Regions from separate parts of the Alteromonas sp. BL110 genome, predicted to be linked through region 1. Evidence: predicted binding sites of a transcription regulator. Region 1 holds the regulator's gene; each other region holds the start of a gene.

What was found. Region 1 encodes sigma-54, which starts transcription at its own class of promoters, with help from an activator protein. Its sites were predicted from a motif close to GTTGGCACGNNNNTNGNNT; they were not measured.
Region 2: the regulator sigma-54 is predicted to act here: its motif matches at 2,820-2,838, upstream of D1814_RS12090 (DUF2726 domain-containing protein).
Region 3: the regulator sigma-54 is predicted to act here: its motif matches at 2,195-2,213, upstream of D1814_RS03005 (flagellar assembly protein T N-terminal domain-containing protein).
Region 4: the regulator sigma-54 is predicted to act here: its motif matches at 5,217-5,235, upstream of D1814_RS15715 (exopolysaccharide biosynthesis protein).

What each region holds. Positions count from the first base shown of each region.
Region 1 covers NZ_CP031967.1:913,206-920,850, reverse strand. Annotated here, with positions in the region: gene mgtE (magnesium transporter) at 1-140, opposite strand, end outside; gene D1814_RS03995 (HPr family phosphocarrier protein) at 315-587, opposite strand; gene rapZ (RNase adapter RapZ) at 587-1,432, opposite strand; gene ptsN (PTS IIA-like nitrogen regulatory protein PtsN) at 1,518-1,961, opposite strand; gene hpf (ribosome hibernation promoting factor) at 1,975-2,262, opposite strand; gene D1814_RS03975 (RNA polymerase factor sigma-54) at 2,293-3,774, opposite strand; gene lptB (LPS export ABC transporter ATP-binding protein) at 3,848-4,573, opposite strand; gene lptA (lipopolysaccharide transport periplasmic protein LptA) at 4,576-5,121, opposite strand; gene lptC (LPS export ABC transporter periplasmic protein LptC) at 5,090-5,668, opposite strand; gene kdsC (3-deoxy-manno-octulosonate-8-phosphatase KdsC) at 5,665-6,213, opposite strand; gene D1814_RS03950 (KpsF/GutQ family sugar-phosphate isomerase) at 6,214-7,194, opposite strand; gene D1814_RS03945 (calcium/sodium antiporter) at 7,197-7,645, opposite strand, start outside.
Region 2 covers NZ_CP031967.1:2,795,635-2,803,279, reverse strand. Annotated here, with positions in the region: gene gltB (glutamate synthase large subunit) at 1-710, shown strand, start outside; gene D1814_RS12100 (FAD-dependent oxidoreductase) at 724-2,139, shown strand; gene D1814_RS12095 (hypothetical protein) at 2,337-2,786, shown strand; gene D1814_RS12090 (DUF2726 domain-containing protein) at 2,995-3,582, shown strand; gene D1814_RS12085 (5'-methylthioadenosine/adenosylhomocysteine nucleosidase) at 3,730-4,431, shown strand; gene D1814_RS12080 (cobalamin biosynthesis protein) at 4,433-5,380, shown strand; gene D1814_RS12075 (cobalamin-binding protein) at 5,455-6,285, shown strand; gene D1814_RS12070 (rhodanese-like domain-containing protein) at 6,345-6,749, shown strand; gene D1814_RS12065 (DUF2721 domain-containing protein) at 6,871-7,272, shown strand; gene D1814_RS12060 (GNAT family N-acetyltransferase) at 7,269-7,645, shown strand, end outside.
Region 3 covers NZ_CP031967.1:662,942-670,586, reverse strand. Annotated here, with positions in the region: gene D1814_RS03015 (bifunctional diguanylate cyclase/phosphodiesterase) at 1-95, opposite strand, end outside; gene D1814_RS03010 (transglutaminase-like cysteine peptidase) at 102-782, opposite strand; gene D1814_RS03005 (flagellar assembly protein T N-terminal domain-containing protein) at 951-2,132, opposite strand; gene D1814_RS03000 (LPP20 family lipoprotein) at 2,472-2,909, shown strand; gene flgN (flagellar export chaperone FlgN) at 3,057-3,488, opposite strand; gene flgM (flagellar biosynthesis anti-sigma factor FlgM) at 3,545-3,874, opposite strand; gene flgA (flagellar basal body P-ring formation chaperone FlgA) at 3,977-4,705, opposite strand; gene D1814_RS02980 (chemotaxis protein CheV) at 4,978-5,907, shown strand; gene D1814_RS02975 (CheR family methyltransferase) at 5,923-6,753, shown strand; gene flgB (flagellar basal body rod protein FlgB) at 6,956-7,390, shown strand; gene flgC (flagellar basal body rod protein FlgC) at 7,393-7,645, shown strand, end outside.
Region 4 covers NZ_CP031967.1:3,631,650-3,639,294, forward strand. Annotated here, with positions in the region: gene D1814_RS15690 (response regulator) at 1-1,335, opposite strand, end outside; gene D1814_RS15695 (response regulator) at 1,348-1,800, opposite strand; gene D1814_RS15700 (sensor histidine kinase) at 1,790-3,307, opposite strand; gene D1814_RS15705 (hypothetical protein) at 3,312-3,536, opposite strand; gene D1814_RS15710 (sigma-54-dependent transcriptional regulator) at 3,552-4,883, opposite strand; gene D1814_RS15715 (exopolysaccharide biosynthesis protein) at 5,368-5,973, shown strand; gene D1814_RS15720 (LysR family transcriptional regulator) at 5,982-6,905, opposite strand; gene D1814_RS15725 (rhodanese-like domain-containing protein) at 6,959-7,309, opposite strand; gene D1814_RS15730 (ArsR/SmtB family transcription factor) at 7,499-7,645, shown strand, end outside.

The DNA of each region.
Region 1 (7,645 bases):
GATTCAAGAATATGAGCAACGTCTGAAGGGGGGAGCTCAAGCAGAAGCTTACGTACAGAGACAAATTGACCGTTTATCAATGCCGCGTTAAGTGCGCGTAACTGGGTTTGTACGTATTTAGAAACAAGCGCTTCTGCCATAAGGCGTTATTCCTACTAAGCTGAGATGGAAAATAGAGGCTATTTAGCCTAAGTATGCGTAGAATATCGCAATTCTATAAAGTCTGTCATGATAATTGCGCAGGTTCTACGAGAGAATCTTGTATAACCGTACTAACTGTTGATTAATTCAACAAAGGGAAGGTAGATTGGTCGCTATTCGTCTTCGTTAAATTTGCCCTCTATGAGCTCCTCAATGGCAGCGAGTGCATCCACCGCGTCATCGCCATCGACGATAACGTCAACCTGTTCGCCCTGGTGACTTTCCAGCATCATCAAGCCTAAAACGCTGCTCGCATCTGCTTCTTTATCACCTTTTTTCAAAATGATTTTGGCATCAAATTGATTAGCAAGCTTAACCAATTGCGTGGCCGCTCTGGCGTGTAAGCCCAACTTATTGACGATTGTTAGCGTTTTCTGAATAGTCATCACTGGTTAAGCTCTCTGTGGCGTATTTGAACATCAGGATGTATTTCACTGAATGTTTTCGACAAGGTTTGGGCAATATAGACAGAGCGATGTTGGCCGCCAGTACAACCGATAGCCACAGTCACATAGCTTCTATTGTTACGCTCTAAATGGGGAAGCCATGTGGTCATTAAGTTTTGAATTTGCCAAATGAATTTGGTGACCACGGGTTGTGAGCCTAAAAATACCTCTACGGGGGCATCTAACCCAGTAAGGTGTCTAAGGTCAGGTTCCCAATGAGGGTTAGGCAAAAAGCGCGCATCAAAAACATAATCCGCGTCTTTAGGTATGCCGTGTTTAAAGCCAAATGACTCAAACACCAATACGAGGCGTGAGCTCTTTTTACCTAGAATACGTTCTCGGATCAGTTCGGCTAGTTGATGTATCGTCAGCTTATCTGTATCTAGGTATAAATCAGCACGTTCAGTAATAGGGGCAAGCAGCGCGGATTCTGCTTTAATGGCCTCTGATAGTGACTTATTTAACTTGGCTAAAGGGTGAAGACGGCGAGTTTCACTAAACCGCTTAACAAGCACATCGTCGCTCGCGTCAATGTACACTATGGTCATCGACCAAGAAGAAGGAAGGTAGTCTAGAATCTCTACCAGGTCGTCTGGATTTTTGGGAAGATTCCTAACATCAATACTTACCGCAACTTGGTCGTATTCATCAACAACAGTATGGGTGAGGGTGGGAAGCAAATTTACTGGGATATTATCAACACAGTAATAACCTAAGTCTTCTAATGCGCGAAGTGCGACAGACTTACCAGACCCCGAACGACCACTGATTATGATCAGCTTCACCTAAATTCTCCCTTATATTCTGGGTTTTATCACATACACGCTGTTGAATTGAGCGCTTATCTCGTGATGTATAAGCGCATATTATTTAACTTAATGCAGAAATAATCTCGTCGCTAGTTGTCGCACGACGTATTGTTTTAATTGTCTCTTTGTCGCTTAGCTTACCGGCAACGGTAGCCAATGTTTGAAGGTGTCCTTCGGTTTGCTCTTCAGGAACGAGCAGCGCAAAAAATATATCTACAGGCTTTTCATCTAGGGCATCAAAGTTGATAGCTGGTGTGCTAGTTACAACTATTGCTATTACCTTTTCAAGACCAGCGAGGCGACCGTGGGGGAGTGCAATGCCGTTGCCAATACCCGTGCTACCCATACGTTCTCGAGCCATTAAGCTATTTAAAACGGTTGCCTGGTCGATGTTATCGTTTTGCTTGGCAGCGATATCAGCGATGATCTCAAGAATTCGCTTTTTACTATTACACTGAACCGCACACTCGGTGCGGTCCAGACTTACGATGGCTTGTATATCCATGCTCAATTAACTACTAATGTTTTTTCAGTTTTTCCTTATGCTTGATTACCTGCCGGTCGAGTTTATCAACCATGCTGTCAATCGCCGCATACATGTCGGTATTTTCTGAGGATGCGAATACTTCAGCGCCACTTAAATGAACGGTCGCTTCGGCTTTTTGATTTAATTTTTCAACGTTCAGGATGACATGCACATTAGAAATGTGATCAAAGTGACGTTCAAGTTTGCTGAACTTCGTATCGACATAATTACGCAAAGAGTCGGTGATTTCGACATGATGACCAGTAAGGTTGATTTGCATATTTCGTCTTCCTTATATTGTTGAGCCCGTTTAAATAAGGCTCTTGCGTTGGTTCGACGGCGGGATCGATAACGATTCCCGGTATTTTGCTATTGTTCGCCGAGCGACTTTTATGCCTTGCTCAGCCAACAACGAAGCAATCTTGCTATCACTTAGCGGCTTACCAGGATTTTCCGCAGCCACTAACTTCTTGATCAATGCCCGAATCGCTGTAGATGAACATTCACCACCTGACTCGGTTGCAACGTGGCTTGAGAAAAAATACTTCAATTCGAAGATACCACGGGGCGTATGCATATACTTTTGCGTTGTCACACGCGAAATAGTCGATTCGTGCATATCTACCATTTCTGCGACATCATTAAGCACCATTGGTTTCATCATTTCCGGGCCGTGCTCAAAAAAACCCATTTGCTGCTGCACAATGCAATTTGCAACCTTCATTAAGGTATCGTTGCGAGATTCAAGACTCTTGATGAACCACTTAGCCTCTTGCATGTGTGAGCGGATGAATTGTGAATCGCTACTGTTCTTAGCACGGCGACTCATGGCTGCGTACTGTTGGTTTACGCTTAATTTAGGCAGGCTATCGGGGTTCAGCTCAACCACCCAACGGCCATTTTTCTTAGTTACTGAGACATCGGGAATAACGTACTCAGGCTCTTTAGTAACTAAAGCACTACCTGGGCGAGGATTCAAGGTTTGAAGTAAACGCATTGCTTCACGTAGCTGATCTTCTTTCAATCGGCTCTTACGCATTAGCGTGCGATAGTCTTTACTGCTTAGTAAGTCTGAATATTCCTCAATAAGCTGCTTCGCTTCAGTAAGCCAAGGTGTGTCCTCTGAAAATTGGCGCAATTGCACCATAAGACATTCTTGCGGCGTACGAGAACCTGATCCAATAGGGTCGAACATTTGAATGCGTTTAAGCACGCACTCTATTTCGTCCATCTCAATAGGCTCTTCTAAATCATCGTCGTTGACAGCTTCTAAGATATCGTCAAGGGTAACAGTTAAGTAACCTGATTCATCAATGGAATCAATGATTGCTGTGGCAATGGCGCGGTCGGTATCTGAAAAATGAGTGAGGCGCATTTGCCAAAGCAAATGCTCTTGAATATCTTCGGTAGTCTCACCTTGGAAAATCTGTTCATCATCATTAGATGGACCCGGTGCGGGTGCAGAAGAAGCGGAATAATACTCATCCCAAGTGCTGTCGATAGGTAGCTCATCGGGAAGATCATTCTTCTCTAGTGCATCACCAGCTTCAAGCGTATCGCTTGAGGCAGAAGCAGTCGCTTCAGCACCACTATCATCACTCTCGACATTGTTCTTTTCTACTGGCGGCTCGTCGTTACCTTCTTCCACCTCAAGTAGCGGATTAGAGTCGAGTGCTTCTTGAATCTCTTGTTGGAGATCAAGCGTAGAAAGCTGCAGAAGCTTGATGGCCTGCTGCAACTGAGGTGTCATTGTAAGTTGTTGGCTAAATTTTAGCTGTAAAGATGGTTTCATCTACGTCTTATTTAAATGCTCTAAATTGAATATACCAGAGCGAAACTGAAAAATGACAATTCGGTTACACTAACTATAGCCTGAATTGTTCGCCTAGGTATACATCCCTTACTTTCTGATTACTTAAAACCTGTTCTGCTGTTCCTTGCGCAATAAGCTCGCCATGACTCACAATGTACGCTTTTTCGCAAACATCCAATGTTTCGCGCACGTTATGGTCCGTGATAAGGATACCAATCCCCCTATCGCGAAGATGCTGTATTATCTTCTTTATATCATTAACTGATATTGGATCAACACCAGCAAATGGTTCGTCTAACAAAATAAATTGTGGTTTTGCTGCCAAAGCTCGAGCAATCTCTACGCGACGACGCTCTCCCCCCGACAAACTCATCCCCGTACTATTACGTATATGGTTGATATTAAATTCATCAAGTAGGGCATCTGCTTCTTCTTCTTGCTGTTGTGAATTTAAATCTTTACGGGTTTGCAATATGGCCATGATATTTTCATGTACCGTAAGCTTTCTAAAAATTGATGCCTCTTGCGGGAGGTAGCCTATACCGCGGCGTGCACGCTCATGCATAGGCTGGTGAGTAAGTTCATTATCATCAATTTCAATCTTACCTTTGTCTAAGTTGACCAAACCTACAATCATGTAAAAAGTAGTGGTCTTACCAGCGCCGTTGGGGCCAAGAAGACCTACAATTTGTCCAGTAGACACTGAAAGGCTTACATCGCGAACGACTTGTCGTGATTTATACGATTTAGCAAGGTTTTTAGCGCTCAAAGTTGCCATTGCTATTCATTGTCCTCGTTGTCATTCTTAGATGATGTCTTACGAATGGTGTCCGGGGTAAACACTGTGGTTACACGACCTTCACCATCTTTTCCGGCGCCACCAGTGGCAAGTAATTGTTCAGTGATCATATCGAATGTAATCTTATCACCTTGCACTTTGCTGGTATCTTGCTGTAGTTCAGCGTTGCCCGCCAAAGAAATAGTACGATTGACCACCTCATAACGAATTTCATTGGCTTTTGCTGATACTGGCGTGCCGTCTTCTAATGATTGAGAATAACTTGCAGGAGTCCCTCGGGCGATAAATATTTCGCGGCCGCTGCCATCTGTAGCTATAACCTCTACTTCATCAGCTTTGATTAGGAGTGAACCTTGAGTAATAAGTACATCTTCCTTGTACAGCGCAGTTTTATTTTTACCATCAATAAACTGAGTATTTGACCCTATCTTTATGGGTTGTGAAAAATCTTCTTCACTGGCTAGTACTGCACCGCTAGCGATGGCAAGTATAAGACTAGTTGCTAGGGGAATAAGTCGTTTGTACATGATCTAAAAGCTCGTATTCTTGTGTGCGTAAATTCGCGTTAAACCCATTACTTAAAATAAGGTATTGCGTACCCAGTATCTCAACGGGTTGATCAGATGTCATTTGTTTCGTGTCTAAATTTATCTGGATGTATTCTGTTGATAAACTTTTGACGAAATCATCGCTAGTTTGATTTTCAATAACAACGCTATTTTCAAGTTGAATTAACTCATTGTTATATAGTGTTCCTTCCTGCGCAGTAACAACCCAAGGCGAGGAGGCGCTTTCTGTATATAGGGTATACTTAGGTTGCTGGAATAAAACAAAGCCTAATTGGTCGTAGTGCTCCATCGACTCTGCAAAGACTTTGTGATTTAACTCACCGTCTTGGTTGTACAAGGTCGTAGTTAGGTTTTTTGCCTTGTATGCAGGCTTCAAGGCGTCATTTTCACTGCTACCTAATGTTTCGGGCTGCTCTTCCATCCACGTTGGGATGTACATTAGCATCGCTAAGATAAATAGCGCTGATATACTTAAACCTAAGCGATTGAAGCCAAACTGGCTCATACACTCGCTCCGAAAATGTCGTTTGCTACGTCTTTAGCTTGCAAAATGGTATCCGATATCTCTCGAACCGCTCCAAAACCTCCGGGAAGCGTAGTGATCCAGTTCGCTTGTTTTGCCACAAAAGGATGAGCATCGGCAACCGCAATTTTTACCGCTACATGCTGATACATACCTGTATCGGGCATGTCGTCTCCTACGGCGGCAACTTCGCTTGAGGTTAACCGAAGACTTTTCATTAAGTTGCCGAGCGCGTCTGCTTTGTTTTCTTCACCTTGTATAATGTGCGCTACGTTTAAAGCCTTCATTCTGTTTTCTACAATGGCTGAGCGTCGCCCTGTTATGACGGCAACGCTAACGCCATTACTCACTAACGCTTTTACGCCGTATCCGTCGCGAGTATGGAAGGCTTTTAGTTCTTCACCTTCGTTACCTAAGTAAATTCGGCCGTCTGAAAACACACCATCCACATCACACACCAGTAATTTAATGTGCGCCAGTTGTTCAAAAAGCGCTTGGTCTAAATCGGTATATAAAGTCGTCGTCATTTAGAGTACTCCCGCTTTCAAAAGCATATGCATATTGAAGGCTCCGACAGGGTTGCGCTTTTCATCGGTAACCATTAATGCGCTTATCTTATGGGTTTCCATTAGATTTAGGGCTTCTACAGCTAGCTGATCTGCTGTGGTTGTTTTGCCGCCTTTGGTCATTACATCTTCTACTGTGGCACTATGCACGTCTATACGGGCGTCCAGTATTCGGCGTAAATCGCCATCAGTAAATACACCTGTTAACGAGCCATCAGATGCGATAACACCAGTCATGCCTAGGCCTTTTTTGGAAATTTCCAAGAGTGCGTCAGCGACAGAAGCGTTTAAGCTCACGAGAGGGATATCTTGACCGCTGAGCATAATATCGTTCACTTTAAGCAGCAGTTTTCTACCCAAACTACCACCTGGGTGCGACAGGGCAAAATCATCTGAGGTAAAGCCTTTTTGGTCGAGCAGTGCTACCGCAAGGGCGTCGCCCATAACCAATGTGGCCGTTGTGCTTGATGTTGGGGCTAGACCCAACGAACACGCTTCTTTTTCTACGCTAATATCAAGCACTACATCTGCATGTTGCCCTAGTGAGCTATCAGCGCTATTGGTCATTGCCACTACTTGAATACCTAAGCGCTTAACCACGGGCAGCAAGTTAACTAACTCATTGGTTTCACCAGAATTGGAAATGGCTAATAGCACATCTCCTTTGCTCAGCATGCCCAAATCGCCGTGGTTGGCTTCACCTGGATGCATGAAAAAGGCAGGTGTTCCAGTGCTTGCAAGGGTAGCGGCAATTTTATTGCCGATATGTCCAGATTTTCCCATACCGCTAACGACCACTTTACCTTTGCATGAAAAAAGAATGTTACATGCGGTGATAAAATCATCATTTAAGCGCTCTGCAAGGTTGGCAATAGCCTGCGTTTCAATGTCGATAACGCGCTTTGCCGATTCGATATAGTGCATCTGAGTTTGTGTATTCATGATTATCCGAACAGCCAGTATTGGTAGCCGATAAAGCAAGCCAGAAGTATGAATCCATTGGTTCTCGATATAGTACGCTTTCCAATTAAATCGAAACTGAACAAGAACAACAGCAAGGTTAAACCAAGCATAACGTACATATCTCGGTTATAAACGTCTGGGTCTAGCAGACCTGGTGCAATTAAACCCGGCATACCGAGTACGGCTAGCAGGTTGAAAATATTAGAGCCAATAATATTACCAAGTGCTAAATCATCTTCACCTTTAAGCACTCCAGCTACACTTGCCGCTAATTCAGGAAGGCTCGTGCCAAACGCGATAATCGTTAATCCTATAACCAAATCAGAAATGCCCATGTACCTAGCAATTTCTACGGCCGAGTTTACAAGAAAGTGGGCACTTAAAGGTAATACAACAAGGCCGACACCAATCCAAATGAGTGCAGAGGTAT
Region 2 (7,645 bases), 1.9 Mb from region 1:
AAATTGCTAAACACCACGGTAACCACGACTTTGAAGATACACCTATCAAGGTTGAACTTACCGGTACAGCAGGTCAGAGCTTCGGCGTGTGGAACGCTGGCGGTCTGCATATGCACCTTGAAGGCGACGCCAACGATTACGTAGGTAAAGGCATGACCGGCGGTAAGCTTGTTATTCACCCACCTCGCGACATCTCGTACGACGCCCACGACAGCGCCATCATGGGTAACACCTGCCTTTACGGCGCAACAGGCGGCAAACTGCTTGCTGCTGGCCGCGCTGGTGAGCGTTTTGGTGTGCGTAACTCTGGTGCTATCGCGGTAGTGGAAGGTATTGGCGATAACGGCTGTGAATACATGACAGGCGGTATTATTGCTGTACTTGGTCCGGTTGGCGTGAACTTCGGCGCAGGTATGACAGGTGGTTTTGCTTATCTAATGGATGACGGCGATGACCTTGATAACCGCGTTAACGCCGAGCTCGTTGATGTGATGCCTATTGAAGACAAAGCGATTCTTGCTGAGCACTTACGCGGCTTAATTAATCAGCATTACGAAGAAACAGGAAGCGAGCACTCGTTGTCACTGCTTACTGATTTCGCCGCAACGCTGAAACGCTTTAAGCTTATTAAGCCAAAAACCAGTGATGTGAAAAACTTGCTTGGTCACATCAGTCGTTCAAGTGCTGAATTACGCATTCAGGCTCAGTAGGAGGATTTAGTTTATGGCAAAGAACGTATATCAATTTGTCGATGTTGAACGTATCGATCCGCCTAAAAAGCCGATCATGGTACGTAAACAAGAGTTCGCGGAAATTTATCAACCGCTAAGCCAATCTCAAACCGAAGGCCAAGCAGACCGCTGCTTGGACTGCGGTAACCCGTATTGCGAATGGAAGTGCCCTGTGCACAACTATATTCCACAATGGCTAAGCTTAGCGAACGAAGGCCGTATTTTAGAAGCTGCTGAACTTTCTCATAAAACCAACAGCTTGCCGGAAGTTTGCGGTCGCGTTTGTCCGCAGGACAGACTATGCGAAGGCGCATGTACACTGAACGACGACTTTGGTGCAGTAACTATTGGTAGTATTGAAAAATATATCACCGATACGGCATTCAAAATGGGCTGGCGCCCAGATATGTCTGACGTGGTATGGACCGACAAAAAAGTGGCAATCGTAGGTGCAGGTCCTGCGGGTCTCGCATGTGCTGATATTCTAGTTCGTAACGGCGTTAAACCTGTTGTTTACGATAAATACGAAGAAATTGGTGGTCTGCTCACGTTTGGTATCCCGTCTTTCAAATTAGAGAAAGATGTTATCAAGCTACGCCGCCAAATCTTTACCGAAATGGGTGTTGAATTTGTCCTTAACACTGAAATTGGTAAAGACATTCAGTTTCAGGATTTAATCGATAAATACGATGCCGTTTTCCTAGGAATGGGTACGTACAAGTCGATGCAAGGTGGCTTTGACAACGAACACGTTGAAGGCGTTTATGATGCCCTTCCTTTCCTTATCGCTAATACCAATCGCGTAATGGGGCTTGAAAAAGACCCCGCTGATTTTGTAGATATGAAAGGCAAGCGTGTTGTAGTGCTAGGTGGTGGTGATACCACCATGGACTGTGTACGCACCTCAATCCGTCAAGAAGCTGCGCAAGTAACTTGTGCGTATCGTCGTGACGAAGAAAGTATGCCGGGCTCGCGCCGTGAAGTGGTTAACGCTAAAGAAGAGGGTGTTGAATTTAAATTTAACCTTCAGCCTCTTGATATAGCCGTTGATGAAAACGGAAAAGCCTGCGGCGTTAAGTTCGTTAAAACCGAAATGGGACCGCCTGATGTCAATGGTCGTCGTCGCCCTGTTGAAATAGAAGGTTCTGAACACGTACTTGAAGCAGATGCTGTTATCATTGCGTTTGGTTTCCAACCTAGTCCTGCGCCATGGTTTGCTGATTTCGGCATTATGCTTGATGAAAAAGGCCGCGTGCGCGCGCCTTCTGCGGGTAAGTTTGCTTTCCAAACTTCACACCCACAAGTATTTGCTGGCGGTGATATGGTGCGTGGTAGTGACCTAGTTGTTACCGCTATCGACGAAGGCCGCAAGGCTGCCGAAGGTATCATGGATTATATTGGCGTTTAACCTTCGCGAATATTCCCTGTTATTAAAAGCTCGATAGCTCTGCTATCGAGCTTTTTTGTTTTATACGTCCTAGAAGATACGAAAAGCACTACTTATATACCTTAATAGACCAAGGTTTAGTTGAAGCGAAAGAGTAACCTTACTAGTATCGTAAAAAACAAATTAAGAACATCGCCCACTGGATAAAGAACTTACCTATGAAGCACGTAAACACTTGGACAATTTTACTTTGTTTAGCATTAGCCTCAGCCGCGGGAAATGCTTGTTTTGCAGAAACCCTTCCAGTAGATTCTTCGTTAAGCGTCCAAGTGAATGAGCAGAAAAATAAAAAGGATTCGGCGCCGTCTCTAAGACGACCTGCTATTGTGTCTTGCCCTGCAAAATTTCAAAAGGTGAAAATTTCTGACGATGCAAGACAATGTCAAGCCTTCGAAAATGACATGTCGGCAGTGATGGTTTATCACTCACCACGCACGCCCAACGAAATGCTCAACGTTTATGAAACAGCCCACCCATCGCTAACCCCCCATCCTCCAGTTAGTGGCCGTACCCTACTCTCGTCTGAAGATAAGACAGTAAAAGTCATAATAAGCCCTGATAACGCGGGCTCTCAAGTCGATATTCTGGTCACCTCACAAGCTAACTAGAGGCGAAGTAAATTTGTAAGCAAGATAGTCTATGTTGGCACCCGCTTTGCAATTTCAGCAATAACTACTTCATGACAGTAACAAGCGTCATTTTTATGACGCCTATGTCGTAAACGAAGCGCATGCTGCTAAGCCATACACTCTAGGCTCGGCTAGCGTTAAGTTTCTTCTGTCATGACTTTTTCTATTGATATTTGCGAGGGTTACGATGGAATTGGCAATTATTTTAATGATGTTACTTATTGTCGTTGCACTAGGTGCCATAAAGTTGTCAGACGGTGGGGTCGCATTTCCATTTAGGCGGAAAGCACAACTGTTTACTCCGGTAGAACATTCCTTTTTGAATCTTATCGAACAGGCTATGGGGCGAGAGTTTAGAATTGTATGCCGTGTACGTCTTAATGATCTGGTATCAGTACGTCAAACAGCCAACAAGAAGACAGCAAGCCAAGCGCTTAGCAGAGCGTCGAGCAGACAGCTAGATTTTGTACTGGTTGATAAACAAGATATGAGCCCTGTAATGGCTATCGATTTAGTTCACAACCAGGGCAAAGAAGGCTATAAAACACAGAAAGATTGGTTTGTAACCGGCGCCTTAGATGCAGCAGGCCTTCCACACGCAAGAATTAAAGTTAAATCTGGCTACACTGTTGACGATATTCGCGAGTGCTTAGAGAACAAACTTATTCCTTATCGCCGTTTGCAAAATAAAATGGCACAACTACCTACGCACAACCCAGAACCACCCAAGCGCCCTACCCGTCCAGTGCGTTCAAGCAGAGCAGCTGCCGCCTGATTCGGTTAATTCAAGCTTCCCCTAGCCTTTGTTACTTTACTGTTTTCTTACTCTCAAATAGCGGTAACAAAGGCATTTTTCTGTCAGTTTCTCAATTTTCCTTATACAATTAACCCGTTAAATTCCCTCAACACCGTCGGTAGAGTTATGAAAAAAATTGGTATTTTAGGTGCAATGGATGAAGAAGTTGCGCTACTTAAAGCATCACTTTGGAATGTAAAAGAAACAAAGTGGAAACACCTTACATTTTATGAAGGCACACTTAATGATATGGAAGTGGTGTTGGTTAAGTGCGGTATTGGTAAAGTGGCAGCTGCTATCGCTACCACGGTATTGATTGAGCAATACGCTCCTGATGCTGTCGTCAATACGGGTTCTGCCGGTGGTTTTGACAAAAACCTGAATATTGGCGACTTAGTGATAGCAAGTCACGTTATACACCACGACGCCGATTTAACCCATTTTGGTTACAAGCTTGGTCAATGTGCAGGTATGCCTGAAGATTTCCGTTGTGATACCGCATTAATGGAAACAGCACGTAGTGCAGCTGCAGAGATTACCTCATTGCAATCTACAACGGGCTTGATTTGCACCGGCGATGCTTTTATCGGGAGCGATGAAGCGGTGGCGGATTTGCGTGAAAACTTCCCTGATATGAAAGCGGTAGAAATGGAAGGCGCAGCTATCGGACAAACCTGTCATATGCTCGAGACCCCGTTTCTTGTGATTCGCTCATTATCAGATATTGCTGGAAAAACTTCGTCAGTAAGCTTTAAAGAATACCTAGACACTGCTGCTAAGCATTCTGCACAGCTAGTAATGGCGATGATTAAGGCTCTCGCAAAGTAATATGACAGAGGTGATTAGCGACCCGCAATATCAGTCGCTATTAGTACTTTGGCTGGCTATCGCCGTAGATGCCTTATGGCGATGGCCCCAAAGTACGCATCCCCTAACACTTATGCGCTACCTCGTTTTGCAAATGGGGCGTAAGGTAGTGCCATCTCGAGACTTCGGTCCATCTCAGCACTACATTTCGGGTTCGTTAGCAGCACTAGTATTACTTGCGCCGTTAGTAGTTTGTATCGCCATTTTAGTATATATGGCTCAGTACCCCGTTTTCTTTGAAGCTATTATTCTTGTCTCGCTGCTCGATTTTGGCTACCAACGTCAGCAGTATAAAAAAGTGCTGGCAAGTGTTGGCAGAAACAAAAAGTCTCTCGCTCGGGAAATGGTTCAGACCATTACCGCACGACAATGTAACTCACTGACAGATATTGGCATTGCTAAAGCCGCGATTGAGTCGCTTTGGCTTAAATTTCTTTACCTGTATTGCGGGGTTATTTTTTACTTTGTGGTTGCAGGGCCAATAGGTGCATTGATCTATCGGTTACTTTTGCTTACATCGTGGCAATGGCACTACCGCACTCCTTCAATGGCATTTTTTGCAAAACCAGTTCGCAAGCTGGTTTATTGGCTTACTCTTCCACCAGCAGCCATTGGCGGCTTGATAACCCTGCTAATTAGCCACCCCGTAAAAGGCATTAGTGCTATAAAACGCGCATCAGTAAAAGATAAAACGTCACTACTTCTGGCACTTATGGGTGGTGTACTAGGTGTAAAATTGGGTGGCCCGGCGATTTACGCCAATAAGAAAATTCGATATGCCCGCGTAGGAGGCGTAAATGAAGTCAAGTATTCTCACATGTTAAAAGCTAAAAGCACGATTACCTTGGCTATGATAGCAACGAGTGCATTTGCATCATTAACCCTATTAGCCATGGCCGTTGCTCTATGAAAACACTACGCGTAATAAGCACTTTTTCTTTTATACTACTTTGGACACCCTCTCTTTTTGCCCATGCAAACATAGTGGCAGAACCTACCGTTGAGCCCAAACTCATTGCCGATGAAAAGCAACTTCCGTCTATCGGTTCAACAACTCATTTAAAGGCGAACACTACCAACTTAAAAATAGTTAGCCTAGCACCACACCTTACAGAGTGGGTATTTAGTTTAGGTTTAGGTTCATACCTTGTAGGTGTAAGCGACTACAGTGACTATCCAGAAGCAGCGAAAAATATCCAACGGGTAGCCGATTTTCAAGGTGCTGACATTGCGGCAATAGTGGCGTTAGAACCAGATTTAATACTTGCTTGGGATGGCGGCAACAAACCTCAGGATATACATAAACTTTCTTCAATGGGGCTTAATGTATTTACCAGCAAGGTTGGAAATATCACAGATATTGCTAGTGAAATAAAAAGGCTAGGAGCACTTACAAACACGCAAAAAAAAGCCACTCAGCTCACCAACGATTTTCTCAGCGGGTTAAAAAACCTAAGGCAAAAATACGATACTGAGCCACGTATACCGGTGTTTTACTATTCATGGACGGCGCCCCTTATGACTATTGGCCCTAACGCATGGGGGAATAAACTGTTAAATGTTTGTGGCGCACAAACGCTATTTCACGATAGCCCGATAGATTACCCTCAAGTAGCTGTTAAAGACGTGCTAGTTCGTCAACCCCATGCACTCATAGCCGCCTCCAAAAGTTCACACGAAGAGTTAGAAGTATTCTGGCGCGCTCATCGCGGGTTTCTTGATGCACCACTTATTGTGGTCGACCCGGATGTTACTAGCCGCTTTTCACTACGATTAATAAATGAACTAAAATCATTATGTGAAGGTATTAAATAAAACGCATAAGCGTTATACTTAAGTCTAAAATATCAGTAAGAAGGTAAGAGCATCTTTTCATGCGGATTGTTGTTGCGGGTTTTCTAGTTGTTGTTAGTGTTGCATTATTTGTTTCGCTTCAGTGCACAGCGAAAGCGACGGCACAAGCTTCTGTTGCCGCTTCTCCTTATCTTATTGAACGAGTCGCTAACAACGACTGGCTGCTTATTGATGTTCGCTCACCTGAAGAATTTGCCGATGGTCACATTCCTGGCGCGGTGAATATGCCCCATGAAAACATTAATGAATATCTTAGCGAGTTAGAAGATCATAAAAACAAGCCTATCATTATTTATTGCCGTTCTGGCAGAAGAGCTAAACTCGCCATGAAAGTGTTGGAAGAACTCGACTTCTCTGAAGTCATGCATTTAGAAGGCGACATGTTAGGCTGGAGCGCTGCAGGCATGACAGTAGATAGGATGTAGTCTAGTTGCTCAGCTCTAAGAACCACACAATGTTTTTATAAACCAACCTCTTAGCCGATAACTGTGTGTAACTTATCCCCTGTGATACACTCTTTGTATTCCACGATTGCATGAAACCCCTATGAAAATAGATATTGCTACTCCGGCTATGTTATTTCCGGCAATTTCTTTATTGCTTCTAGCCTATACCAATCGCTTTTTAACGCTGGCGACTATCATCCGAAACTTTTCAAAAGAAGAAAAAGATGACAATACCCAAGCGCAGATAAAAAACCTTCGATTGCGCATTCAGCTTATAAAACGTATGCAAATAGCGGGTGTGGGCAGTTTTTTTCTTTGTGTGGTATCCATGTTGGCCATTTATCTCACCTATCAACAAGTGGGAAACTGGGTTTTCGCGGCAAGTTTAGTGTCATTGTTGTATTCATTGTGGATGTCGGTAAGAGAAATTCTGATTTCTGTAGAAGCATTAGATGTTCACCTTGACGGTATGAAAAACGCCCCCCATAAAGAAAAAACATGACGCCAACCACTAACATGAACCACTTAGTTCAAAGCAATATAACGTACGAACAGTTAGCGCCTGAGTTTTTTGCAGGCGTGATTTCTCTTGGTAACGATGTACATGGTGACAACTACTTAAGTAACGAATTGCTCGCTGACTACTATGCTAAAAGCTTTGTTGGTGACATTAACGCAAGCTGGGTAGCGCTATACAGAAATAAGGTAGTAGGTTTCAGGCTAACCTTTGCACATACCCAATGGAAAGTAGATGAATGGTGCAGCCCTTCGCTATGGCCGGTCGATTCAAATACGGTGTGCTATTTCAAATGCAATACTGTGGAGCCCGCTATGCAGGGCTATGGAATTGGCAGTACGCTATTAAGCAAGTCTAT
Region 3 (7,645 bases), 250 kb from region 1:
TGCTTGGTAGTTATTCCATGAATTGTGACGCTACCTGCAATTGCAACAAGGACAACAACTGCTATGGCAAGCCATAATTCTCTTGTTATTGACATAAACTCCTAAGACCTTCTGCTAATCCCCTCTTGTTTCATGCGCTCAATAACATCACGCCACCTTGATAGTCTGCTGGTAGACGAAGAAACTTGTGCAGTTTTACCCGGCTGCCAAATACCCGAATCATTAAAACTGAATACAGGAATTAAGTCCGTCCGTTGAGAACCTGGCAACACATTAGACACTAAGCTATCTAGCACCAAAGGATCCGATGAAGGGGAATCATAGTATCCCAAAACCATATGTGCTTGCGTTACTCGGCTTCTACCAATCTTCGCTTTTACATAAATGAGGCGAAGTTTAGAACTATCGATACCTAAGTGTAGCAGAGCTACGTATTTTGCAATGGCATAATCCTCACAATCTCCGCGAGAATGACCAAAAAGCTCAGAAGGCGTGGCCCAATAGTCTTTTTGTTTGAATACGATATCGTCAGTAGCGTATTGGATATGCTCGTCAAAAAAAGCGTTTACACCGATAAGCTGCTCTTTAATGGCCTTGTTTTCAAGGTCGTTAAGTTTAGTTTCAAGCGCGCTAACATGTAATGCTTTGTCAGCTCCAAAATTATTTTTAACTTCCTGTTCGAGCTTTGGAAACTCGATAACGTAGTGATCCCTCAGTTGTTGTCCAGCCAGTAGCAAGGCTACTAATGCTAAGCAGTGTGACGCAAACAGAGAAAGGGTCATATTTTTATTATGTAGGTCATACTAAAGTATAAGAGAGAGTACTTGTCTCTATCTGAAGTTTAAGTATTAGATACTATACGTAGTTATAGGTATAACACGGGTATGTTGATAATCCAACCCTGTTTCCCACAACGCCAGTGACTTACATTTGATAAAGTGAAAGCTAATTTACTTCTTAACTACAAAATCATTTTCCTGAATGTTAGCAGTAATTCCCGACGTAGCGTTGACTACTACAGATGAATTGCCATAAGCACTATCAACAACAAACGTACCGGGGTAGAGCGTATATTGAAGATATCTTCTACCGCGATTGTCGACCACTTCTTTGGCCTGATAAAGATATAGTTCATCTTTTACAGATATGCCATTATCTCGCCCAAGTGATACCGAAATTTTATTGTTCGCAATACTGATCACGCGCCCCGTAACAGGTTGGCAGGCTGTCGCCTCTTTAATATCTTCTATTAATTGACTGATTGACGCATCTATTGCTTGACCGTAGCGTGATTGCCAAAAGGTTGACGAAAATTCATCGACGTTTTCAAACCTATCAAACGTCCACTCCTCATTAGTATCGTAAGAGGAACTGAACAACAGACCGCCGTTTATTCCGTCATAAACTTGTACAGACATTGCAAATGCGCGATGTGAAGTGCTGCTTCGCCATGGGGTAAACACGGATGCCTCTTTTTGCGTAACACTTAAATCATCAATAACTCCAATAATGACGAATTGTGTGTTACTTTGATCTGATAGCGTTCGTACGTTTTGGTCGGTATAGCGGCTATCAAACTTTGCAGTATGGGGAGCAACGTAAGTAAGGCTCAGATTATCTGTCTGTTCTCGCATTGCCTTAGCTAAACGCTGTGTAAACGCCTTATCAAAGTGCGGAATATTTCCTTGGGTCAGTTGTGATCTGTTTCTTATCCTAAAATGTGTAGTTGCAAAGTGCTTTTCGTCCTGCTGCGCTGAGCATATTTCCCCTTTGGGGAATATGTCTGCACGCACACTAACCGTGACTACATCGCCGTTATAAACTTCGCTCACAAGTTCTAATTGTTCGACTTCGCCCGTCGAACGAATCGTCATCTCTTCGTTTCTCAGAAGTCCATTGGTTAGTTTGGCTACACTTTGCACTGATGCCCCAGCAAACAACATAGCTTGTTTAAGCGCATCTTGTGTTGCTGCACGTTTTGCTGCTTCTTTGTTACCGTCCATTACCACGGCTTGCCCTGTGGCTTCATACCAAACGGCATGGGATTGCCCCGCCAACAGGCCAAGAAGGCAAACTGCGGCCATTGCTCTGCTTAAACATGCCATTAGCGTTGCTCTGCTTGCTTGTCGCACGTGACACCTCTGTGGTTGTTTAGTTATTGCGATTAAGTAATATCGTAATCTATGTGAGAACTATGCGAAAAAAGTGCCAATTAAAGGGCCTAGTTATCTTGGTAAGAAAACGGGCGCATATATTGCTTACCTTCTTCGGACCAAGGTATATGACTGCAAAGTAGCGTTATGGAATGTATCGTTATCGAATTTGATGTTCTTCATAACGCTTTTCCGCCTTGTTATTAGCTTATAAAGGTAAACATTTAGATGTCATTAACTCGTTATTGATGCACACAGAGGTTTTAAATTATGTGGTTGAATGGACTAAAAAATTCGAAATTACTTTTGCGGTCTTCCATGTTTGGCCTAGCAATTTCTTTGAGTAGTTGTGGCATTATTGATAAACACGTCGAATGGGAAACCGTAGAGCCTGAAACTTATCCTGTTTTAAAGGCGGTTGGCTATGCGCCAATTTCATCGCAAAAGGGCGAGTCTGACAGTATGAAGCTAATAATGGCGATGAAAGCGTCAAAATTAGATGCATACCGCGAGTTAACCGAGCAGGTATACGGTCAGAAAATAGAAGGTAGTCAGTCTGTATCACGCCTTGTTGTTGACAGTGAAACGTTACGCGCGTCTGTTGAGGGAGTAATAAGAGGCGCCGAGGTGGTTAAGACTTATCCCGTGGGTGAGGATACCTACGTAACGGAGCTTTCTTTAGATATGCAGCAAGTCTACGATATTTATTTGTCGACTGCTAAGCCGCGCCGAGTGAAAGATGTAAAGTATTACTAGGTAGTAAGTTAAAGGCAATTCGCGCTAATTACTTTGCAGTGGAATGCTAGAAAAAACGTGATAATAAAGTGAACTTGACTGCCGATGTGGTGAATTTAGCAGCCGATGTGGTCAATGCTCTGCGGCCATACAAAGCTATTTAAAAGCCTAAGCACTCACTCCAGAGCCTAAGGTTCCACCCTTCGGTTTACCTTTTTTGTCATAAGTAAGCGATTCTTTTGCTCGAACTTCCATCATCAAATTCCGCAAGTGTGTGAGGCGTAGCTGTCCTTGCTCTACGGCTTTTTGATTAATCTGTGTTCGATATTTGCAATCTTCAAGGAGCTTCTTAGCGTCAGCCATTAATGCTTCGTCGTCTTCCGACATTGCATTTTCACTTTTGATAGCATCTTCAATACTCGCGTCTAGCGCTTGAATAGAGGTTAGAAGGGCTGTTTTTTCGTCTAACAAATTCATCAAAGATTCAGCGTCACGCGAGCTAATAAGCTGCAGTTCTTTTTCAAGCAGTGACGCAAGTGAAGTCATTTGCTCCACTTGCCGTGATAATGCTTGTGTTAACTGACTCGCTTGTTCTGTCACTATACTTGTCTCATTGAACGTGTTTGATAAATTCTCGCTGATTATTTAACACCAAACTATTTAGCCTCAAATATTTGGGATTCTAGTTTAGCGATTTTATTTGCAAGCACTTCAGGATTAACCTTGTACTCACCACTTTGGATCGCTTTCTTAAGGCGATCAACTTTTTCCTGATTCACAGGAGCTTCAGTCCCTTTCTTCTGGACTTGATTCAACTGCTGAGCAGATTGCGTTAGCGAAACAGAATCTTGTCTTGGCGCTTGTGCTGTTTGCGCCGCTTGCGCTGAAGCCTGCTGTTGAGATTGTTGCGTCTGGTTCTGCTGCGCAACTTTACCGTTATCAACGGGGGTTTTAGGTAACCCATTGTTTATATTGTTAATTGCCATAATCAGTCCTCACTACTTTTTGCCTCTAGAATATATATCGGCCTTTTGGCAAATATCTTTAGCTAAATTGAGAACAAAATAGTAGATATTTAACACTCACTTTTACAAGTGTATCACGACTTCCTCAGGGCTTGCGACTCTGGCAATAATGGCCTTCTGGCTACTGGCATTTATGACTTTTATATTGTCGCCGACTACACCATCTTGTTGCGCTATCCCAGCGGTCTTTACTTCCATTCCCGCTACCTCCGCAGTAATTGTTATTCTATCGCCTTTACATACAAAGCATAGCATATTCGACTGTATCGCTTGGCCATCGGTAATGCGGCGTTTCATTCTAGCACCAATTAATGATTCTAAATCGGTGAACGCGGTGTAGCGTAAACGTCTCACGTCAACTTTTGCCTTCGTTAAATTCGATGAAGTTAATACAGTTCCAGGACTTATAGCGCCCTGAGTCACCACAATTTCCTTTGTTCGCGTAACTTGGCCGCTGGTAAACAAATACCACTCATTATTTTTACAGCTTACTCGAACCGATATATAAGATTGGCTCAACGCTTCCTGAGAAGCATTATATTGGAAACCAGTTGGGCAGTCTGGGATATTTATCCGATCGTCTATCTTCACAACATCCACATCGATGTTAGTATCCTGCGCATTATCAGTAAGTTGGTTTATCAAGTACTGCTTAGCACCGGCTTCTACTCGTTCGTGATTGGACGCTGCTGCATAGCAATATCCACTTTGTAAACCGATTAGCAAACCGACTACCAAGCTGGCGAACGAGCGGGAGAATCTGGTACGCATTTTTTCGTTTATCTTTTTCATCATGACATTTCGTGTTCAGTTTGCGATTAATTGACTATGCTTAGTGAAATCTATGTTTATAAACAGCGGGTTTATCGGCAATGCTTAGTTCAAGGTGTAAAAGCATACGCTTCAACGCGACAAGGTTTAATCGGCAGTGTTGAAATGCTGGTACAGCTTAAATAAACCTTAAGTGTCATTTTTCTGTCGTTTGACCTGCAAAAATTTAGTGATATTGTCTATTCTTATCATAAGAGGCAATGATCATGCCCAGTATTACTTAGAGGTGACCTATGTCGGGTATTTTAGATTCGGTAAACCAGCGAACGCAGCTTGTTGGGCAGAACCGCTTAGAGTTGTTGCTGTTTAGACTGAACGGCCGTCAGCGGTTTGGAATTAATGTGTTTAAGGTGCGAGAGGTGTTGCAGTGTCCTCCACTTACGGCAATGCCAAGATTAAATCCACTGGTTCGCGGTGTTGCACACATTCGTGGGCAAACAATTTCAGTTATTGACCTGAGTATGGCTACACGGGGTCGTAAAATTGAAGACCTTTCTAATGCATTTATCGTTATTGCTGAATACAACCGTTCTGTTCAAGGCTTTTTGGTTGGCGCTGTTGAACGCATTATCAATACTAATTGGGATGCCATTATGCCGCCGCCCCAAGGCACGGGGCGCGCCAGTTATCTGACGGCGGTTACAGAGGTAGAAAACGAACTCATTGAAATACTAGATGTAGAAAAAATTCTTAATGAGATCTCTCCGCTAAACGCTGAAGTTAGCGCTGACGTTGCTGAAGGGCTAACAACAGAAGGTCAAGAAAACAAAATTATCTTTATAGCGGATGACTCGGCGGTAGCGAGGAATCAGGTGAAAAAGGCGCTTACGTCATTAGGCCTTGAAATCGAGCTCGCTAAAAATGGACTTGAAGCACTTAATCGTCTCAAAGAAATTGCTGAAGAGTATGGCGACGTAACAAATCGCGTTGGTGTATTAGTTTCTGATATCGAGATGCCCGAAATGGACGGCTATACACTTACTGCAGAAATTAAGAATATTCCTGAACTTCAAAAACTTCATGTCGTTCTGCACACGTCATTAAGTGGGGTTTTTAACCAGGCAATGGTACAAAAGGTGGGTGCAGACGATTTTATTGCAAAGTTTCACCCCGACGAATTGGCGACTGCTGTGCAGAAGTGGCTGATGACCGAGTGCGAATAACGGAGCAGAAAAGGATTGGCTAATAAAGACGTTTCGCCTGCGAGCTATCTTAAGTTTAGAGAGTTTCTTGAAAAGCAATGTGGCATAGTTTTGGGCGAGAATAAACAGTATCTCGTCCGCAGCCGTTTGGCTTCGTTACTTTTTAAGCATAAATACGAATCTGCAGACGAACTGATTGATGTCGTTGTGCGCGGTTTTGATAGGTCCTTGTTACAGAGTGTTATCGACGCGATGACAACCAACGAAACATTATGGTTTCGCGATAATTACCCGTTTGATCTTCTTTTGAAGGATTTATTACCATCTTTATCAACTAAAAATCAGAAGATCCGTATTTGGAGTGCGGCTTGTTCGTCAGGGCAAGAACCTTACTCCATTGCAATGTCCGTGCTTGAGTATCAACGTCAACGTCCTGGTGCCTTAAGAGCGGGCGTTGAAATTGTGGCAACTGACTTGTCATCAGAGATGCTGCAAAAGTGTGAATCTGGCATTTATGACGAATTGTCTCTTGCCAGAGGTTTATCGCCACAGCGAAGGCAAGCTTTTTTCCAACAAAATGAAAAAGGGCTTATGCAGGTGAAGCCTGAAGTTCGCCGAATGGTAAACTTTAGAAGTTTGAACTTGCTGACAAGTTATGCCGCGCTCGGCCGCTTTGATATCGTTTTCTGCCGCAACGTATTGATCTATTTTTCAGCGGAAGTGAAACAAAAGATCCTGCAACAAATTGCCGGACAACTGCAGCCAAACGGCGTGCTATTTCTTGGCGCGTCAGAGTCTATAAGTGCTGCAAGCGATATCTACAGTATGGTGAAGTGTCATCCTGGCCTTTACTATCAAAAAAAATGATCTAACTTACCGGCTTGATAAATAAAGTTTTTTATAACTCAAGCCGAGTTACTAACCTCTATACACCCCGTCAAAATCTCATTGTGGCATTTGCCTTGCTAACTATTTCAACAAACGACAGTAAAACGGCAAAAGTTTAACGCTTCAATCCCCGTATATCTGTCAATACGAAACGTTTTCAAAGTATGTCAGAGGTCATGTTATGGCTATTAACCTAGATAAGCTGGTGGGCTTTCACGAGTCAGCACTCAAAATACGCACAGAGCGTATGGAGGTTATTTCAGGGAATTTAGCTAACGCAAATACGCCTGGTTACAAAGCCAGAGATATTGATTTTAACAAAGCCATGCAGTCAGCAATGAGAGAAGCCTCTGGTGGTAGCTCACAACATGCTTCTTCCGGATTGGTAAGGACAAATGAGCGCCACTTAGGCGGCAACCCTTCGTCCGTTGCGGCAAATTTTGACATGCAGTACCGCGTTCCTACTCAACCCGACACCGGCGACGGTAACACGGTTGAAGTTCAAGCGGAAAGAAACCGGTTTTTAGACAATGGATTGCGCTACCAAGCAAGCCTTGAATTTTTGAATGGAAAAATCAAAGGCATGAAAAAAGCACTTAGCTCAGGAGGTCAATAGTCATGAGTTTATTTAACGTAATGCAAATTTCGAGTACGGGTATGGAGGCGGAAAATGTCCGTCTTAACACCACGGCGAGCAATATTGCTAATGCAAACTCGGTAAGCAGCAGCTATGACGAAACCTATCGAGCTCGTCACCCTGTTTTTGCAACGGCGCTACAAGATGCCATGCGGGATCAATCAAAGGGCGCAGGTGTTCAAGTTAAGGGCATAGTCGAAAGTGATGCTCCGCTTCAGGTGGAATATGCGCCCA
Region 4 (7,645 bases), 1.7 Mb from region 1:
CTGTAAAACGGCTTCCAGTGCTTTAACACCATTTTCGGCGTAACTTATATCTGCCTGAGACTGGCTTACTAGGTGTCCGGTAAGGCGCCGAATTTCTCTTAAGTCATCGACAATCAGTACTCTGCCGGTAACATTCAAATCGATACTGCTAGCTTCGACGGTTTGTATCTGACCAAGCTCTAAGTCAACGAGAGGTTGTTTAGATATATCGCCGGGATCAATATCAAATGTGAATGTACTACCTTCCCCAAGTCGAGATGACACATCTATATCGCCGCCAAGCTTAGTGACAAGCTCTTTACAAATAGCTAGACCGAGGCCGGCGCCACCGTGATTAGCGCGCATTACATCTTCAATTTGCTCGAAAGGCTGAAAGATATTGATCAATTTGTCTGGAGGCATACCAATGCCAGTATCGTCTACGGAAAATCTAAGTAAATGAGACTTTTCACTATCTATTGGATTATCGTCAAGGGCTATAGTGAGTGTGATACTGCCCTTATCGGTGAACTTAACCGCATTAGAAATAAGATTAAGGAGCACCTGGCGAAGTCGAGTGGGGTCTGTCTGGATAAATTCAGGAATTTTGGTATTAGAAACCACATTTAAACTCAGCCCTTTATCTTTGGCGTTCAGTCGCATCAACGAGTGAATATCGGTCAAAAATGCCGATAAATTCACATCTTTAATGTTTAGCTCAAGCTTCTCTGCCATTATGCGCGACATGTCGAGTAAGTCGTTGAGGAGGCTCAACAAATGTTTTCCGTTTGAATGAATTATCGATAGCTCTTGTTGAAACGGACTATTTCTTGAGTCATCAATGAGAAGCTCAGTGTAGCCTAAAATAGAGGTGAGAGGAGTGCGCAATTCATGACCAAGGTGGGCAAGGAATTTGTCTTTCGCTTTATTCTTTTGTTCAACCTTGTTACGTTCAAGTCGCTCGTTTTCTATATCGCGACGAACCATAGCGTAGCGGATAGTGCGCATAAAGCGCGGCGTTTCGATCTCAGACTTCTGCAGATAATCAGCGGCGCCCGCGCGCATTACCATTTCATCTACGGTAACGTCTGATTGACCCGTTAAAATAACCACAGGCAGGCTAAATTGATTCGATTTTAGAACGCCCAATACGTCTATGGCATTCTCAGCGCCTAACAAGTAGTCAAGCAAGCACAAATCAAAGTTTTCGGTTTTCAGTGCCTCTATTGCGTCGAGACTGTTTGTCACCCACGTTAGCTCAAATTTAGGTGACTCACACTGTTCTAGATAGTCAGAAGTTAAGAAGTAATCATCTTCATCATCTTCTACCAATAGAATTTTAATAACCTCTGACATCTAGTACCTCTTTTATTCGTGTGGTAACTCTACAAACTCTATCCAATAACGTCCTAAGGCACGCATTAGTTCAACCAATCCCTCGAAATTAACTGGTTTGGTAATATAAGAAGCGCACCCGAGGTCATAACCGCGGAGCATGTCTTCCTCTTCTTTTGATGTTGTTAAGATAACAACGGGGATACTGCGTAGTTTTGGGTCGTTTTTAAGTTCCTGAAGTGCTTCGCGACCATCTTTTCTTGGCATATTTAAGTCAAGCAAGATTAGGCTAGGTCGAGGGGCGGAAGCAGGATCTGTATATTTGCCCTCATGACGGAGAAACTCTAACAACTCCACGCCGTCTTCAACACAAAACAAATTATTTAGGACGCGACTTTCTTGTAGTGCGTCGACGGTTAATAGACGATCGTCTTCATCATCGTCGGCCATCAAGATATTGATTGGTTGGGTTTGTTTACGCGTCATTGTGTGTCTCTCCACTATTGTTGTTAGAACCAAACGGCTCGCTGTCCACCGGCACTATTATTGAAAACGTAGCCCCGTGTCCTAGTGCGCTCATTGCAGTAATTTGACCATTATGTCTTTCTACTATTCTTCGGCATACAGCAAGCCCTATACCTGTGCCTTTATACTCGCTTCTACCGTGAAGGCGTTGGAATGGAGCGAATATTTTCTCTGCAAATGACTGGTCAAAACCAATACCGTTGTCGGTAACCGTAATTTTTATCCAGTCGTATTCCTCAGACATAATTATATCCCGTGTATCTTCTTCACTTGCTTTGTGTAGATTGATTTTGACAACGGGTGTAACGCCTTCACTTTGAAATTTAAGTGCGTTAGAGATCAAGTTTAAAAATAGTTGCTCGAGCTGTGTTTTATCACCTCGAATGGTAGGCATATTTTCGCTTACGTCTATTTGTGCCGACTTTTCATCAATGGCGATTTCTAAATCGTCCAGTACACTTTGGATAGCATTATCTAAGCTCACTTCACTAAAATCTTTACCACGGGTTGAAACACGTGAAAACGCGAGAAGGTCGGAGATAAGCATCGACATACGCTCAGCTGCGTTTAACATTCGCGCAAGATAATCTTTACCTCGCTCATCAATAACGTCGCTGTACCCCGATTCTAGCCGGTTGCCGAACGCCCGAATTTTACGAAGAGGTTCTTGCAGATCGTGTGACGCGACAAATGCAAAATCTTCTAATTCTCGGTTACTTCTGGCTAGCTCATCGGAATAGAGACTCAGTTCCTGTGTACGTTCTTCTATGCGAGTTTCTAAATCTTCATTTACCGATTCAAGATCGGCCTGATACTTCTCGTGCTCTCGAGAGTTGATTTTCAGTAATAGAAAAACTGCAATAACGAGTAATAGGGTAGTAGCCGATGAGATAATCAGTGTGTTTACTGAGTCCCTTCGCAAGCTCATTAAATTTGCTAAATGCGTACCTTGCATACCACGTTCGGATGTATCAATTTCACGGAATAACTCTTCAAAGCGTCTGTAAAGATCAATACCTTTATCGCTTTCGACTAATTTGATGGCGTCTCTCTGCTTTCCTTCCTTTATGAGTTCGACGACTTTGATAACCTCGTTAATCTTTGCCTTAGTTAGATTAAGCAGTTCCTCAATTCTTACTGATTGTTCATCGATATCAGAGGAATAGGAGCTTACTTCCACTTCGTCCATCAACTCGCCGATAACGCCAAGGGTTTCTGTGTAATCAGTTAGATATTCTTCATCATCTGTAAGCATGTAGCCCCTTTGACCAGACTCTACGCGCAGCACCGCTACATGAAGCCTATTTACTGCATTGATTACCCGGTTAGTGGTAAACAACCGCGCTTCGAGTGCTGACAGGTCGTTAAGTGTACTGACTACATAAAAAGAATTCGCTGTCATAACAACAATGATGACTACAACCAAAATTATCCAGCTGTAAATAGAAGACAGAATTTTAGAGATCATTTATTCATTCCGCATCATTCTCACCCAGTTCTGACGTCATTTCAGAAAGGGTCTCGCTGCAGTCTTTTGCACTGCTTATTATTTTATCCAACGCCGCTAATGCCTTTTCGGGCGCAACGTCTCCGTTTAGTGCCATTTTTACTAGCTCTGCCTGCATAGATATTCTATTTAAAGGTTTCCGAGCATCGTGAACGAAAACGCTCAGCCGTGAGAATTCTTCGCTAGTCATATCGAATACCTCTCATTACTCGTCTTTGCTTAGGTCGCCGTATGCATGAAGGCGGTTGTACAGCGTTTTTGTACTTATTCCTAACATTTCTGCGGCCGTGGTTTTATTTCCACTTACTTTCTCTAATGTGGCGTATATAAGCTCTTTTTCTACATCTTCAATGGTTCTGCCAGCTTGAAGGGCGGGAGTGGTACTTTGCTTTTGTGCAAAAGGAGATTCAATAGTTTTGGGTAGCTCAATCTCGCTTTTCTCAGGGTCGCTCATAATTGCGGCACGATGTACAAAGTGTCTCAATTCACGAACATTACCTGGCCAATCGTAAGCTTGAAGTGTCTCAAGTTGATTATCTTCCCATTTAAAATGAGACCCGTTGTCTTTATTAAATTCGGCAATAAAGGTTTTCGCTAGCAGGGGAATATCTTCTTTTCTTTCACGTAAAGGTGGGATAGTAATTGGGAAAACTGCCAGCCTGAAATAAATATCTTCTCGCAATACTTTACTCTGCGCAATTTCTTCCATTGTCCGGTTTGTTGCAGATACCACGCGACAATTTACCGGAATTGACTTTGTACCTCCCACGCGAAGCACTACTTTGTTTTCAAGTACGCGTAAAAGGTTAGGCTGCATATCAATAGGCATTTCTGTGATTTCATCTAAGAAAAGGGTGCCTCCCTCAGCCTGTTCAAAAACACCTTCTTTACGACCTACTGCTCCGGTGAAGGCGCCTTTTTCGTGGCCGAATAGTTCACTACCAATTAATTCTTTAGAGAATGCACCGCAGTTTGTGGCGATATATGGGCCTTCACTTTCTGAAGCTCGGTGAATTGCAGCTGCAACCACTTCTTTACCAACGCCACTTTCACCTAACAGCATAACGTTAGCGCTTGTTTTGCTAACCCTTGAAATGAGTTTGTATAACTCTTTCATCACGGGTGACTCACCGATAAGTAAGTCGAAGTGTTTTTCAATCGTTTCTTCTTTAGGTTGTTTTTCTTTTGTTTTTTTACTTAATACTGCCTCGATTTCCTCGCGCTGTATTGGCTTGACGAGATAGTCTACGGTAGGTCCGCATAAGCCTTTAATTACGCTCTTAACCGATGGGTGGCCGGTAATCAAAGTAACGCGAGGACGCTTAGGAAGCGCATCAAGCTCGTTAAATAGATGAGCGCCACTTCCATCGGGCAACATAAAATCTAACAGTACGTGATCGAAAGTTTCTTTTTGTAGCCAGTCGCGAGCTTCAGCTAATGTCGCAGCTGTGAGGACGTCGTGGCCTAAAAACTCAATAATAGTACAAGCTACTTCTGTAAACTCGGCGTCATCATCAACTAAAAGTACGGTTAGCACGTGGATGTCCCTCTCTATTACTTTCCATTTAAAATATGGAAGAAAATCAATGTCATAGTTTTATCATAAACAGCAAGAAAAGATAACTAGATACCTACTTATAGTCACTTATTTCTTAGCGTTATGTTGTTTAGTTCGAGTAACACAAAGTTAGCGTTTAAATAAGTCGCCTCAAATATCTAAACTCAGTAATGTGAACGACCGTTCGATACGCCACTATCGTAATTTGATTTAATTGGCTTTCGGTATATCAAATAAACATAAGGTGTTACCTATTTACACACAGTTGCAAAAAGTATTCCCAATAACTTTTGAGATGCTGGTGAAGAAGGCTGTGGCACATTTTTCGCACAAATTGGAAGAAGAGCACCCCTTTTATTGGTGATGTATAAAGATAAGATTTGTAATGTTTGCGTATTGAAGGACCGCGTTTGCTCTTTTAAATAAGAGGACTACAGCGAAATTTATATCAAAGGAATTGAAAATGTGGACAAAAACAGCTGAAAGATCAATGACCTTGACAGAGCTGCTGACAAAAATGCAGCCTCGCGCTAGTCAGAATTCGTTTTATTTCGCAGATTTTTGGGAAGTGATGGAAAAGCGTGGTTTTGGTCCTATGCTGGCACTCCCATCTTTTATCGCTTGCACGCCATTAGGCGCTATTCCAGGTGTACCTTCTTTAACCGGTGTGACGATTTTACTTATTGCATTGCAAATTTTACTCGGTAGCAGACATCCATGGTTACCTCAAAAAGTAATGGACATACACTGCGACGCTGACCGACTACGCCATATTGTTGAAAAAGTAAAACCCTATGCTGTTAGCGTCGATCGCTTTCTTGTTCCCCGTTGTTTTTTTATGAGGCAACCCGTGTTTCGTTCTTTAATTGCACTGAATTGTGTAGGCTGCGGTTTGGTAATGATCCCCCTCGAGCTTGTTCCCTTTATGGGCCTAATTCCCGCATTGTCAGTGTTCATTATGGCTGTCGGAATGGCGACAGACGATGGTGCAGTCGCCTTGATAGGTGTATCAATATCGCTGTTTGGGTTTTTGTTAGGCTTTCAACATCTGCCTGCTGCGGTTAGTTAATATGCTTGCTAGTCTGAGCAGGACTCGAGCATAACATCTGAAGTGGGCAGATTCATTGTTTGGTACCTCAGTTCTCCCATAAACGCACGCGCTGCTGGACCCAAGGTGTCTCCATCTTCAAAAGAAAGATAGAGGAGGGCCTTTCTCAAGGCAGCGTTGTTATCCAAAGGAAGCGGGACAAGAGTACCGTCTTCTAATTCGTCTTTGATAATTGCAATAGGCAGCCACGCAAACCCCAATCCTTGAGCAATGATATCTAACGATGTTCTTACGTGACTCACCGTCCAACGTTGTTCTGCACCTAGCCAACCTACATCTGCTTTGCGTTCTGCAGAGGAATCGCGAACTACAATCTGTCGATGAGTTTTAAGGTCTTCTAATGTAAGAGTTCTATTTAATTGATGTAAAGGATGCTTGGCATGAGCCACCGCAGCAAACTCAATTTCACATAAGTCTTCGCTAAAACCATTTGGAAAGACAAAAGGAGAGATGCCCAAATCTACTTTTCCGCTACTTAACAACGCGTTAGCACCGCTTAGCACGGTTTCTTCAATCTCTATACGCAGGAGAGGAAATTCAGCAGAGACTTTAGCAAGTACGTTATACAACAGTTCAGAAGGGAAGATAATATCCACAGCTATGCGCAGTGTTGTTTCTGTTCCTACTTTTAAACTACTTGCTACCGCTTCAAGCTTATGAGCTTCATTTAGCAAAAACGAAGCGCGGCGATACATGAGTTCGCCCTGAGGAGAAAGCTGTACTTTACGGCCAATATTTTCAAATAGTGTTACACCAATAGCGTTCTCAAGCTTTTGAACAGCGTGATGAACACTAGATTGACTTTTATGTACTTCTGTAGCCGCTTGATTGAAGCCACCAGCATCGACAACGGCTTTAAACATACGCCATTGTTCTAATGTGGATTTAAGCATACAACGCCCTTTGACTGTTTTTAGCTACTTATAGCATAGACAGTTTATACAAGTCATTTTTTAAGGGTACGGTTGATGGTTGATATAGGACAGGTTACAACTGATACCTTTTCGTATCCCATTTGTATTAATTGCTCGGCTGCTAATTTTGCACGAACGCCAGACGCACAATGAATGTAAAGCGGTATAGACGCATCTTGGAATTTCTCTAGAACTTTCATTTCAAGCACCCCACGAGGGATATTGAGGGCACAGTGAACTGGCTGGCTCGCCGCTTCGTTGCTTTCCCTTACATCGATAAGGATGCCATTATTGTGCGTTAACTCTTCAGTAGCTTTTTGTGCAGTGACGCAACGAATATCGAAGCTGATGTTCTCAATTCGAGTTCTAATATCTATTAGCATGGCATTCCTAATTTATAACGACTTTTTACAAGATGAATAAGCTGTATCTAATATGCGAGTGGAAACTCAATAAAACAATATCAATTACCGGAATTCATCGCATATAATGGCAAGTCGGCAAAATGTCTTATACTTTAGTATAATTAATGGCTAAATTATTGCCAGAAACGTTAAAGAAAGGAAGTGCTTATGTCTGAGGATATGGTAATAAGTTCAGATGATATTATGGAACATGCGGTGGAAGCTGAGATCTTCCTTAAGCAATTTGCGAATAAAACGCGTCTTATGGTGCTTTGTTCATTATTGAAAGAGGAAAAGTCGGTCACCGAGCTTCTA